Regions from separate parts of the Paludibacterium sp. B53371 genome, predicted to be linked through region 2. Evidence: predicted binding sites of a transcription regulator. Region 2 holds the regulator's gene; each other region holds the start of a gene.
The links. The regulator sigma-54, encoded in region 2, starts transcription at its own class of promoters, with help from an activator protein. The targets are predictions, from matches to a motif close to CTGGCACGCTTCATGCTT.
Positions count from the first base shown of each region.

Region 1 (4,263 bases), 350 kb from region 2:
ACCCGGTCCGGCGGGCTCGCCCTGAGGGCATTCGCCAGTCGGCGGACTTGTCCACGGGCGTGGAGAGGAGGCCGGTTGGATCGAGGCTTGCCCCGCGCGCCAGACCGGGCGCGATTTGTATTGATGGACCATCCGGGAGCGTGACGCCGACGGAGGCCAGCAAGCAGATATTTAATGCGATGCTGGCCATGGCCATGGCCATGGCCATGTCGCCGGTCACGGTGCGGTTTTCCCGTCTGTGGGACGCGTGTGCGCTTAACACGGACATGCGTCTCGCCTGTGCCCGGATGTTCGATGCCTTCCCGGACAAAGTCATGCGTTCTGCCACGGGAGAGGGCGTGTTTCGCACTTCGTTAGATCGTACCGCAGAAGTGTTCCGTGCATTCGCCAGCCCAGCAGTGGCTGCACCGTCGTCCGGACCCGCATCTGACCCAAATCCGGCATTGCTGGCAAAAGCCACGTTGCTGGAACAGTCGCATTTCATGAAGGATCTGTTGCAACAGGTGATCGGCAAGGTGCTGGGCAAACTGGACGACACGGCGGACCTGGGGCTGTGCATGCAATGGACTCGCGAGCTGGATGACTATCTGCGGTCGGAGGGTGGTGCACATGAACGAAGTGCCGTGGATGGCTTTTCCCGACTGCTGGCGCAATTGAAGCACGATGGCCGGGGAAAGGCAGAACTCACGGTGCAATCGATGTGGACCAGCTCGGCGCTGATTCAGCCGGAACTGCAGTTTCAGCGTGCGGCGTTGAGCCCCGCCCTGGAGCAGGCCCTGACGCTACGGGGCGCGCTGCAACTGAACGTTAGGCCAGCGGGGTGAGCACAGGACAGCGGTTGAGGCAGCGCGCCTGTCAACGCCTGCCAGGACGCAGCCCTTCGCCAAAGTGGCGCCGATAGCTCTGAGCCAGTTGTCCGGCATGCCAGAAATCGTGCCGGGAGGCCAGCTCCGCCAGCGGGATGGCAGCCTGTGCCGGATCGCGCAGATCGCGGCGCAACGCCTGCAGCCGGATGGCATGAATCAGTGCCAGCGGCGTGATGCCCAGCGTTTCCTGTGTCAGGTTCTGCAGCGTGCGTCGTGTCAGGTAAAGACGCCGCGCCAGTGTCTGTACGTCATGGACGCCGTGCTGCTCATCGGCAATCAGCGCGCGCGCCCGCTCCATGACGGCCCAGTGGCGGGTGGGCGCCGGCAGGCTGGGCAGCCTGGTACTGGCCAGCAGACGCAACAGGCTCACCAGCAGGGGCTCGGTCTGGATTTCCAGTGGCGCGTGCTGCCGGTCGGGTGGCTGTGCCAGTAGCAGGCGCAGATGATGACCGAGATGCCAGTAGGCCTGCCCGGACAAGGGCAGGGCTGCCGGCGCGGCCGGCAGCTGACAGGGCAGGCCGTGACGTGCCGCGACCTCGCCCAGCCATGCCTGATCGACCACCAGCCCGAAAATGCCGAAGTCGCCCGGTGTGCGCAAATCGAAATCCTGCCCTGCCGGGCAGATCAGTAAAGGCTGCCCGCTCATGGGGCGCCCGGCATAGTGCAGTCCCACTACCTCGGGGTCCGAGGGCAGGCCGAACCAGATGGCCGTTCGCCAGGGCTGACACTGTTGCCAGGTGGCCAGGCTGGTGTATTCATGAAATAACTGCACCTGTCCGCTGCAGATTTCGTCCAGCTGACCGTGGAAGGGGCCATCACTCAGTTGCAGGTAGGCCTGTTGCCAGGCGCTGATACTGTTGGCCTGCTCATCCACGTCATCGAGCCGACGCTGTTGAAAGCGATTCATGTCTCACCCCAAATGACACGGTTTGGCTTCTGCCTTGCAAGCATCATGCCTGCAGCCATGCCCGGAGAGACCGCTCAGAGCGGGGGGTCTCCGCGGACCGTGACCGATTTCGGTGCATGCTGCCTTTTTGCGGTGCAGCATATTTTCCGATTTCTGATAACGTTGCCCGTCCGGCCATGCCTATGCTCATTGCGTCATTAACCTGTATGGGAGCAAGCAGATGAGTTCAGCACAAGGAGGACTGGCGCAGCGCCTCGGCCCCTGGCAGCTTTGGGGCATTGCCGTCGGGCTGGTGATTTCCGGTGAGTACTTCGGCTGGAGCTATGGCTGGGCCAGCGCCGGTACGATGGGATTCATGGTGGCGGCACTGGTGGTGGCCATCATGTATACCGCATTCATTTTCAGCTTTACTGAGCTGACGACCTCGATTCCGCATGCCGGTGGTCCCTTCGCCTATGCCCGGCGGGCCTTCGGTCCCCTGGGGGGCTTCATCGCCGGCCTGGCGACCTTGTGCGAGTTCGTCTTCGCACCGCCGGCCATTGCCCTGGCCATCGGCGCCTATCTGAACGTCCAGTTCCCCGAGCTGAGCCCCAAGTGGGTGGCCGTCGGCTGCTACGGGGTGTTCATGACACTGAATATCCTTGGCGTGAGCATTGCCGCGACCTTCGAGCTGCTGGTCACCGTGCTGGCGATTATCGAGCTGCTGGTGTTCATGGGCGTGGTGGCCCCCGGCTTTTCCTGGGCGCACTTTACCCAGGCGGGCTGGGCCGGACAGGATCAGTTTCATCCCGGCGCGCTGGCCGGCATGCTGGCTGCCGTGCCGTTTGCCATCTGGTTCTTTCTGGCCATCGAGGGCGCTGCCATGGCCGCCGAGGAGGCCAAAGATCCGCAGCGCACCATTCCGGTGGCCTATATCGCCGGCATCCTGACGCTGGTGGTGCTGGCGCTGGGCGTCATGGTGTTTGCCGGCGGCGTCGGTGACTGGCGCACCCTGGCGAATATCAACGACCCGCTGCCTCAGGCCATGAAGCGCATCGTCGGCAGCCACAGCGGCTGGCTGCACATGCTGGTCTGGCTCGGGCTGTTCGGCCTGATCGCCTCGTTCCACGGCATCATCATGGGGTACTCGCGCCAGATCTTTGCCCTGGCCCGTGCCGGCTTCCTGCCGCCCTGGCTGGCCGCCGTGCATCCACGTTTCAAGACCCCGCACCGCGCCATTCTGGCCGGTGGCGTGATCGGCATCGCCGCGATCTTCAGCGACAACCTGATTGTGATTGCCGGGCAGCCGCTGACGGCCAATATCGTCACGCTGTCGGTCTTTGGCGCCATCGTGATGTACATCGTCTCCATGCTGGCGCTGTTCAAGCTGCGCCGCAGCGAACCGCTGCTGCCGCGCCCCTTCCGTGCACCGGCCTATCCGCTGGTACCGGCGATTGCCCTCAGCCTGTCCGTCGGCTGTCTGCTGGCCATGGTGTACTACAATCAGCTTCTGGCGGCGATTTTCGCCGTGATGTTGCTGGCCGGCTATGTTTACTATCGCCTGACTTCGCACCATCGTGCCGCCGCCGCACCGGATGCCTTGCTGGAAGGGAATCTGGCACCGGCAGAAACCCGTTAACTGCACAGGGCGGGCGTTACGGCGCCCGCAACCGTCATGGCTTATACCTCTACCGTTGGCGTGCGTCGCTACCAGTTTGCCGACCTGAAAACCTTGATGGCGAAAGCCACGCCATTGCGCGCGGGTGACTGCCTGGCCGGCGTGGCGGCTGAGACGGCTCAGGAACGCATTGTGGCGCGCATGTTGCTGGCGGATCTGCCGCTGGTCACCTTCCTCGAGCAGGCCCTGATTCCCTATGAGGCCGATGAGGTCACACGGCTGATCATCGACCGGCATGATGCCGTCGCCTTTGCCCCGCTGCGTCATCTGACCGTGGGTGATTTTCGCGACTGGCTGCTTTCCGAGCAGGCTGATGGCGACACGCTGGCCCGGGTGGCACCGGGGATCACGCCGGAGATGGCAGCGGCGGTCAGCAAGCTGATGCGTAACCAGGATCTGATTCTGGTGGCCAAAAAGTGCCGGGTGGTGACACGCTTTCGCAATACCCTCGGCCTGCCGGGCCATCTGGCGGTGCGGCTACAGCCTAACCATCCGACCGATGATGCCCGTGGCATCGCTGCCTCGATCCTGGACGGACTGATGTATGGCGCCGGCGACGCGGTCATCGGCGTCAATCCGGCCAGCGACAGTCTGAGCGCGATTCACGACCTGCTGTACCTGATGGACGGTATTCGCGCGCGTTTCGAGATCCCGACCCAGACCTGTGTGCTGACCCATGTGACCAATACCCTGGAACTGATCCGTCGCGGTGCGCCGGTCGATCTGGTTTTCCAGTCCATCGCCGGCACCGAGGCGGCCAATGCCGGATTCGGCGTCAATCTGGCCTTGCTGGGCGAGGCGCGCGAAGCTGCCTTGTCGCTGCAACGCGGAAC
Region 1 is NZ_CP069163.1:2,976,584-2,980,846, reverse strand. It holds gene JNO51_RS14160 (hypothetical protein) at 1-824, shown strand, start outside; gene JNO51_RS14155 (helix-turn-helix domain-containing protein) at 856-1,773, opposite strand; gene eat (ethanolamine permease) at 1,994-3,391, shown strand; gene JNO51_RS14145 (ethanolamine ammonia-lyase subunit EutB) at 3,428-4,263, shown strand, end outside.
Region 1: a site for sigma-54 is predicted at 1,807-1,824, ahead of eat (ethanolamine permease). Genes of this name have one in related genera too.

Region 2 (4,263 bases):
GGCGAAGTCGTGGGTTTGCTGGGGCCGAATGGTGCCGGCAAGACCACCAGCTTTTACATGATCGTCGGTCTGGTCGGTGCCGATGACGGTGAAATCACCATCAACGAGCAGTCCATCACCCACATGCCGATCCACCGTCGGGCGCGGCTCGGGCTGGGCTATCTGCCGCAGGAAGCCTCGATCTTCCGCAAGATGACGGTCGACGAAAACATCCGCGCCATTCTGGAGATCACCGGCTTCAAGAAAGACGAACTGGAAAAAGAGCTCGACCTGCTGCTGGATGACCTGAACATCGCCCATCTGCGCAACAGCAATGCCCTGTCGCTGTCCGGCGGCGAGCGGCGCCGGGTGGAAATTGCCCGCGTGCTGGCCACGCGGCCACGCTTCATCCTGCTGGATGAACCCTTTGCCGGGGTCGATCCGATTGCCGTCATCGACATCCAGAAGATCATTTCCTTCCTCAAGGAACGCGGTATCGGCGTACTGATCACCGACCACAACGTGCGAGAAACACTGCGGATCTGCGACCGCGCCTACATCATCAGCGACGGTGCCGTGCTGGCTGCCGGCGAGCCGGAAACACTGGTCAACGACGAGCGGGTACGCAAAGTCTACCTGGGCGAGCATTTCCATCTGTAAACCATCATGAAGCAAAGCCTCCAGCTCAAAGTCTCCCAGCAGTTGACCCTGACGCCGCAATTGCAGCAGTCGATCAAGCTGCTGCAACTGTCGACGGTCGAACTGCAAGCCGAAGTCGAACGCTATCTGCTGGAAAACCCGCTGCTCGAGCGCGATGAAGACACCCCCGGCGAACCCGGCCTGCCGGAGCGCCCGATGGAAAGCAGCCACAGCGAAGAGGTCCCGAAGCAGCAGGAGCAGGACACGGCGAGCGAACCGGGCATGGAAGCGCTGCAGGACTGGGGCAGCGGCAGCGGGACCGGCAGTGGTGGCAGCTACGACGACGAATTCGACCCCTTTTACAACGTGCCCTGTCATCAGACCCTGCGCGAGCTGTTGCTGTCGCAGCTGGGAGAAATCGACCTGCCGCAGCGCGACCACGCCGTCGTGCAACTGCTGATTGAAGAACTGGATGACGATGGCTACCTGACCACGCCACTGGCCGAACTGGTGGCCAGTCTGCCCGAAGAGCTGGCCCTGGACGAAGATGAACTGGCCGTCGGCCTGCGCATGCTGCAGCAGTTCGACCCCCCCGGCGTCGGCGCCCGCTCACTGCCCGAATCCCTGCAACTGCAACTGGCCAGATTACCGGCCAGCACCCCCGGCAAATCCCTGGCCGGCGACATCATCGCGCAGCACCTGGCCCTGCTCGGCGCCCGTGACTACACCCGCCTGCGCAAGCTGCTGGGCACCAGCGACGATGCCCTGCGCGAAGCCCAGACCCTGATCGCCCGCCTCAACCCGCGTCCGGCCAGCGGCTTCGACGCGCGCGACACCCATTACGTCACCCCGGACGTCACCGTCAGAAAGCGTAAAGGCCGCTGGGTGGCCGAGCTCAACAGCAGCGCCGTCCCGCAATTGCGCGTCAACCAGATCTACGCCCGCATGCTGTCGGAAAACCGCCAGCAATCCGGCGATCTCGGCAGTCGTCTGCAAGAGGCACGGTGGCTGGTCAAGAACATTCAACAGCGATTTGACACTATCCTGAAAGTGTCGGAAGCTATAGTCGACAAGCAGCAAGCGTTCTTTGAACAAGGCGAAGTGGCCATGCGGCCGATGATCCTGCGCAATATCGCCGATGAGCTCGGGCTGCACGAATCCACCGTCTCCAGAGTCACCACCCAGAAATATCTGCTCTGTCCCCGGGGACTTTTCGAGCTGAAATATTTCTTCGGCAGTGCCCTGGAAACCGACAGTGGCGAAGAATGCTCCGCCACCGCCATCAAGGCACATATCCGCAGGCTGATCGAACAGGAGAACCCATCCAGGCCACTGTCAGACAGCGCCATTGCCGAACAGCTATCCAGCCAGGGAATTCAGGTTGCAAGACGTACCGTTGCCAAGTATCGTGAAGCCATGCAGATAGCGCCGGTCAATCAAAGAAAGGCTCTGTAATCCAACATCCGGCTGTACGGCCGACCCGACCGTGCAGTCATCATGGCAACAAAGTAAGGAGTAAGGGTTATGAACATCAAAGTGACTGGTCTTCACCTCGAGATCACCCCGTCGTTGCGCGACTATATTGATGAGAAGCTCGAGCGCATCAGCCGCCATGTCGACGACCTGATCGATGTCTCCGTTACCCTGTCCGTGGACAAACTGGTCCAGAAAGCCGAGGTCAACGTTCACCTGTCCGGCAAGGACATCCATGTCGAAGCCACCGAGGCCGACATGTACGCCGCCATCGACCTGCTGATGGACAAGCTGGACCGTCAGGTGCTGAAGTTCAAGGAAAAGCAGACCGAGCACCGCGGCGCCCACCCGGAAGCTTCGCTGTAAAGTGACATTCAGTACTGCCGGGAACCTTCGGGTTCCCGTTTTTGTTTGCCAGACTTTTTGACGAAGCCGGTCCGCCCGGCCTCCGATGCCGCCAAACGCTATGAAACAGATCGGTAAGATTCTTTCCCGCGAGCACATCCTGCTCGACCTCGACGTCAGCAGCAAGAAAAGGGTTTTCGAGCAGGTCGGTCTGCTGATGGAAAATACCTGCGGCATCGCCCGCAGCGAGGTGTTCGATTGTCTGTTTGCCCGAGAAAAACTCGGCTCCACCGGCCTGGGTCAGGGGGTTGCCATTCCCCACGGCCGAGCCCAGGGACTCAAGGAAGCCGCGGCCATCTTCATCCGCCTGAAAGCGCCGATTCCTTTCGATGCCCCGGACGGCAAACCGGTACAAAGCCTGTTCGTCCTGCTGGTACCGGAACAGGCCACCGACCTGCACCTGCAGGTCCTGTCCGAGCTGGCGCAACTCTTCTCCAGCCGCCCGTTGCGCGAAAAAATGCTCACCGCCCAAAGCGTGGACGAGCTCTACCAGATTCTTTCCGAGTGGTCGACCCATGCCTAGCATAACCGTGCGCAAGCTTTACCAGGAAAACCAGCAAAAGCTTAATCTCAGCTGGGTTGTCGGGACGGCGGGCGCCGACAACATTATCGGCATCGACGAACAGCGCCCTACGCTGGCGCTGGTCGGCCACCTGAATTTCATCCACCCCAACCGTGTCCAGGTACTGGGCCTCGCCGAGGTCGATTACCTGAACCGGCTGGAACAGTCGGCGGCCAAAACCGCCCTCGACCAACTGTTCCACAAGAGCATGTCAGTGGTCATGGTGGCCAATGGCCAGCCGGTACCGAAACTGCTGCGCGACTACTGCCACTCCCACAGCGTGCCGCTGATGTCCACCCCGCTGGAAAGCCCTTACCTGATGGATGTGCTGCGCATCTATCTGGCTCGCGCGCTGGCCGTCTCCACCGTACTGCATGGCGTCTTCCTCGACGTCCTGGAAATCGGCGTACTGATCATGGGCGACTCGGCCATGGGCAAGAGCGAACTGGCCCTGGACCTGATCTCGCGCGGCCACGGCCTGGTGGCCGACGATGCCGTCGAACTCTACCGGATCGGGCCGGAAACCCTGGAAGGACGCTGCCCGCCTCTGCTGCGCGACTTCCTGGAGGTACGCGGGCTGGGCATTCTGAACATCCGCACCATCTTCGGCGAAACCGCCGTACGACCGAAGAAAGTACTGAAACTGATCATCCACCTGGTCAAGGCCAACGATCAGGCCATGCAGGCCCTCGACCGGCTGAACATCCAGTCGGAAACACAGGACATTCTCGGCGTCACGGTGCGCAAGGTCGTCCTGCCGGTGGCGGCCGGCCGCAACCTCGCCGTTCTGGTCGAAGCCGCCGTCCGCAACTACATCCTGCAACTGCGCGGCATCGACAGCACGCGCGAATTCATCGAACGTCACACCAATTTCCTGAAGGATCAGGAACATGCAACTGATATTGATTAGCGGGCAATCCGGTTCGGGAAAATCCATTGCCCTGCGGGCGCTGGAAGACTCGGGTTTCTACTGCGTCGACAACCTGCCCGCCACCATGCTGAGCGAGGCCGTGTCGCTGTATCAGGATTACGGCTTCGAGCAGATCGGCATCAGCGTGGATGTCCGCTCCAGCCCCTCCCTCGGTGCGCTGCCCCATGAAATGCAGAAGCTGCGCGAACAAGGCGTCGATGTGCGCCTGCTGTTCCTTGAAGCGCAGGACGACACCCTGGTCAAACGCTTTTCCGAAACCCGCCGCCGCCACCCG
Region 2 is NZ_CP069163.1:2,629,591-2,633,853, forward strand. It holds gene lptB (LPS export ABC transporter ATP-binding protein) at 1-639, shown strand, start outside; gene JNO51_RS12570 (RNA polymerase factor sigma-54) at 646-2,073, shown strand; gene hpf (ribosome hibernation-promoting factor, HPF/YfiA family) at 2,143-2,457, shown strand; gene ptsN (PTS IIA-like nitrogen regulatory protein PtsN) at 2,558-3,019, shown strand; gene hprK (HPr(Ser) kinase/phosphatase) at 3,012-3,968, shown strand; gene rapZ (RNase adapter RapZ) at 3,949-4,263, shown strand, end outside.

Region 3 (4,263 bases), 290 kb from region 2:
CCGGACTCGGTGCACGATCCCCTTGCCCGGCACATCGGCAGACTGAATGGTGGCTTCGACGCCAATCAGGGCCAGCTTGGCCTTGAGATTGTCGGCATCATCCTGATCCTGGAAGGCGCCCAGCTGCAGATAGGGCTTCTTGCCGACATTGTCCGCATGGGCGGCGGCCGGTGCAGCGCCATCCTTGACGACGGCATCGACCTGCCCCGGCAGGATCTTGTAGAAATCGAAACGCTGGCTGTTCTTGTCCTTGTCCGCCGGCTGCGGCTTGGCGACCTGGCCGCCGGCAGCAGGCTGCGGGGCGGTTGCCGGCTGCGATGCCGCAGCGGACGGCGCGGGCGGCGCCTCGACCGGGCCCTTGTCATTGGCACTGGCATTGCTCAGGGTTATCCCTGGCGACAGGATCTGCGTCGGGGTGGAAGCCGCCCCCTGGCTGGCCGTGTGCTCCATCTTCTGCAGGTTGGTGAACGGCGTACCCGCCTTGCTGAAATACATCACCACGCCGACCACGGCCGCCACGCCCACGATCAGGCCGATGATGACGCCCATCATCACCCCACCACCACCGCCACTACGTTTGCTGGTCGCATGACTGCGTGCCGGCCGAGAAGAATTCTTCAAATCACGATGACCCATCAATGACATACCAAGTTGATTGATTCAGGCATTATCCCGCCTAAAACAGAAGAGGACTACTGCCGCGCGAAGGTCTGCCTCCTCAGTTGCACGGCCTGCAACACCTGCGCGCGACCAACCTTTGCCAACCCGGCCAGATCGGCCAGGGTCAGCGCCAGACGCAAGGTTCGATGCAAGGCGCGTGCAGACAGATGCAGTCGCCCCAACAACTCAGCAAGAAACTCAAGCAAACCGGTTTCGACACGGCAATAGCGCTCAAGTTCACCTGCCGTCAAAAAAGCATTCACCTTGCCCTGGCGATGCAGTTGACGCTCACGCGCCATCTGCACACGCTGCAGCACGAGGGCGGACCCTTCTCCCGGGCCGTTTTGCAACAGCTCGGCAGGCGTGTGCCCCGCCATTTCCACCTGCATGTCGATACGATCCAGCAGGGGGCCGGAGATTTTACCGCGATAACGCGAAATTTGCTCAGGCGAACACAGACATCTTCCCGAGACATCCCCGGCATAGCCACAGGGGCAGGGATTCATGGCCGCCACCAGCTGAAAACGGGCCGGGAAGGAGAAACGGCGTGCGGCGCGCGCCAGATGGACCACCCCGGTCTCCATGGGCTCGCGCAGCGCCTCCAGAGCCCGTCGTTCGAACTCGGGCATTTCATCCAGGAACAGCACCCCATGATGCGCCAGCGTGATTTCCCCCGGTCTGGGCACGCTGCCGCCCCCCACCAGCGCCGCGACCGAACTGCCATGATGCGGGGCGCGAAAGGGACGCTGGCGCCAGTCCGCCGGATCGAAGCCCTGCGAGCTGAGGGAATGCAGCGCAGCACACTCCAGCGCCTCCGCTTCGCTCATCACGGGCAGAATACCGGGCAGACGCGCCGCCAGCATGCTCTTGCCACAGCCCGGCGCCCCGATCATCAGCAGGCTGTGGCCCCCAGCCGCCGCCAGTTCGAGAGCATGACGGGCAACGCCCTGCCCGCGCACCTCGGCAAGATCCGGCAGCAAACGACCACACGGCGGAGACTTCGCCTCGGCGATACTCAGCGCCTGCACACCATTGAGATGCGCACAGACCTGCAGCAGGCTGTCTGCCTGCAAAACCTGCACGCCGGGCACCAGCGCCGCCTCGGCCGCACTGGCCGTGGGCAGCACCAGGCAACGTTCAGCACGGGCCGCATGACAGGCCATCGCCAGCGCACCGCGCACCGGCCGCAACTGCCCGGACAGCCCCAGCTCGCCGGCGAACTCATGCCGGGCAAGTGGCGCTGCCAGCAGTTGGCCGGAAGCGGCCAGGATGCCCAGCGCAATCGGCAGATCGAAACGGCCGGAGGCCTTGGGCAGGTCAGCCGGCGCCAGGCTGACGATGATCTTGCTGGCGGGAAATTCAAAGCCGGAGGTCTGAATCGCGCTGCGGACCCTGTCGCGACTCTCCTTGACCTCGGTATCAGGCAAACCAACGATATGAAAAGCGGGCAACCCCGCTGAAAGATGCACTTCCACTTCCACGTCGGGCGCATCCGCACCATCCAGCGCCCGACTATGCACCACGGCGAGCTTCATCGCCGCAATCAGGCGTGGCCGTGTTCCGCAGCCTCATCCGACGCCCCTTCCAGACGCGCCAGACGCTCCTCCAGCCGAGCCAGCTGCTCGCGGGTGCGAACCAGTACCTCCTGCTGCACCTCGAACTCCTCGCGGGTAACCAGATCCAGCTTGCTGAAAGTCGCGGCCATCATGGCCTTGAGGTTTTTCTCCACATCCCGAACCGGGCTAGCGGCGATGGTCTCACTGATTTTGCTGCTCAATTCCTCGAACAGTTTCTGACTAAGCATGGCAATACTCCGTTCGTATTCGGTCTGATTGAAATCCGGCTTGAGTGTAGCAAAAAGCCCCAGCTCCCGCAGTGTCCGTGGCATGCACCAGACTTGCCAGCCAACGCACCAGCATGGTGCATGAACAGACGAGCCGGACCTGCGCCCCCGCATCACCGCCCTGCCCTCGTTCAGACAACAACGCGGACGAACAGACAGCCTGCTTTTTTCAAGCGGCCGAAATGCTGGCTGGATAAGGCATTCAGTCTGCTCGCGGAATTTTTTTCTCACAACAGTGTGAGGCTGGCATGTTTTCTGCAATGCAGCATATGAAGTCTACAAAACATCAGCAGGATCAGGGACAGCAAAGGAGAGGTCATGAAATTGGTCACAGCGATTATCAAGCCGTTCAAGCTTGACGAAGTACGCGAGGCCCTCTCGGCCATCGGCGTACAAGGTATCACCGTCTCGGAAGTCAAAGGCTTCGGGCGCCAGAAGGGACACACCGAACTCTATCGCGGCGCAGAGTATGTGGTGGACTTCCTGCCCAAGGTCAAACTGGAAATCGCCATCGACGATGCCCTGCTTGATCAGGTCGTCGAAGCCATCGAGAAATCGGCGCGTACCGGCAAGATCGGTGACGGCAAGATTTTTGTCGTGGATCTGCTGCAGGTTGTCCGTATCCGGACGGGCGAAACCGGCGTGGACGCAGTTTGATCATTGGACAGGGGGGAATAGAGATGAAGAAAACCATCACTGCGCTGGGTCTGGTCGGGCTGTTTCTTGCCCTGCCGGCTTTGGCCGATGCGCCGGCAGGTCCGGCACTGCAAGACTTCAAGGTCATCAACTCCGGTGACACGGCCTGGATGATGACCTCGACCGCGCTGGTTCTGTTCATGACCATCCCGGGTCTGGCGCTGTTCTACGGTGGCATGGTACGCAAGAAGAACGTCCTGGCGACCCTGATGCAGAGCTTTGCCATTACCGCACTGGTCACGATCATCTGGACGGTCATCGGGTACAGCCTGGCCTTTACGGTCGGCTCGCCGTACATCGGCGACCTCAGCCGCGCCTTCCTGCAGGGCATGGACTACCTCAGTGACGTCAAGAAGATCAGCGTCCACCCGAGCGCCGGCACCATTCCTGAAGCAGTCTTCATGATGTTCCAGATGACCTTTGCCATCATCACGCCGGCACTGATCACCGGTGCCTTTGCCGAGCGGATGAAGTTCTCCGCCATGCTGATCTTCATGACCCTGTGGTCGATTCTGGTCTACGCGCCGGTCGCCCACTGGGTGTGGGCACCGGGCGGATGGATGGCCGGCAAGGGGGTCCTGGATTTTGCCGGCGGCACAGTGGTGCACATCAATGCCGGTATCGCCGGTCTGGTCTGTGCCCTGGTGATGGGCAAGCGTGTCGGCTTCGGCAAGGAAGCCATGCCGCCGCATAACCTGGTCCTGACGCTGATTGGCGCTTCGATGCTGTGGGTAGGCTGGTTCGGCTTCAACGCCGGCTCCGCGGTCGTCGCCGATGGGCGCGCCGCCATGGCCATGGTCACCACCCAGATCGCCACTGCCGCGGCGGCACTGGCCTGGATGTTTGCCGAATGGCTGACCAAGAAAAAGCCGTCCGTGCTCGGCATCGCCTCCGGCGCCGTCGCCGGCCTGGTGGCCATCACGCCGGCCTCCGGTTTCGTCGATGTACAGGGTGCCCTGATCATCGGCATCGCTGCCGGGGTGGTCTGCTTCTGGGGTGCCACCGGCCTGAAGCACATGCTGGGCTATGACGACTCGCTGGATGCCTTCGGTGTTCACGGCGTC
Region 3 is NZ_CP069163.1:2,920,808-2,925,070, forward strand. It holds gene JNO51_RS13905 (SPOR domain-containing protein) at 1-621, opposite strand, end outside; gene JNO51_RS13910 (YifB family Mg chelatase-like AAA ATPase) at 693-2,195, opposite strand; gene JNO51_RS13915 (accessory factor UbiK family protein) at 2,204-2,464, opposite strand; gene glnK (P-II family nitrogen regulator) at 2,822-3,160, shown strand; gene JNO51_RS13925 (ammonium transporter) at 3,184-4,263, shown strand, end outside.
Region 3: a site for sigma-54 is predicted at 2,747-2,764, ahead of glnK (P-II family nitrogen regulator). Genes of this name have one in related genera too.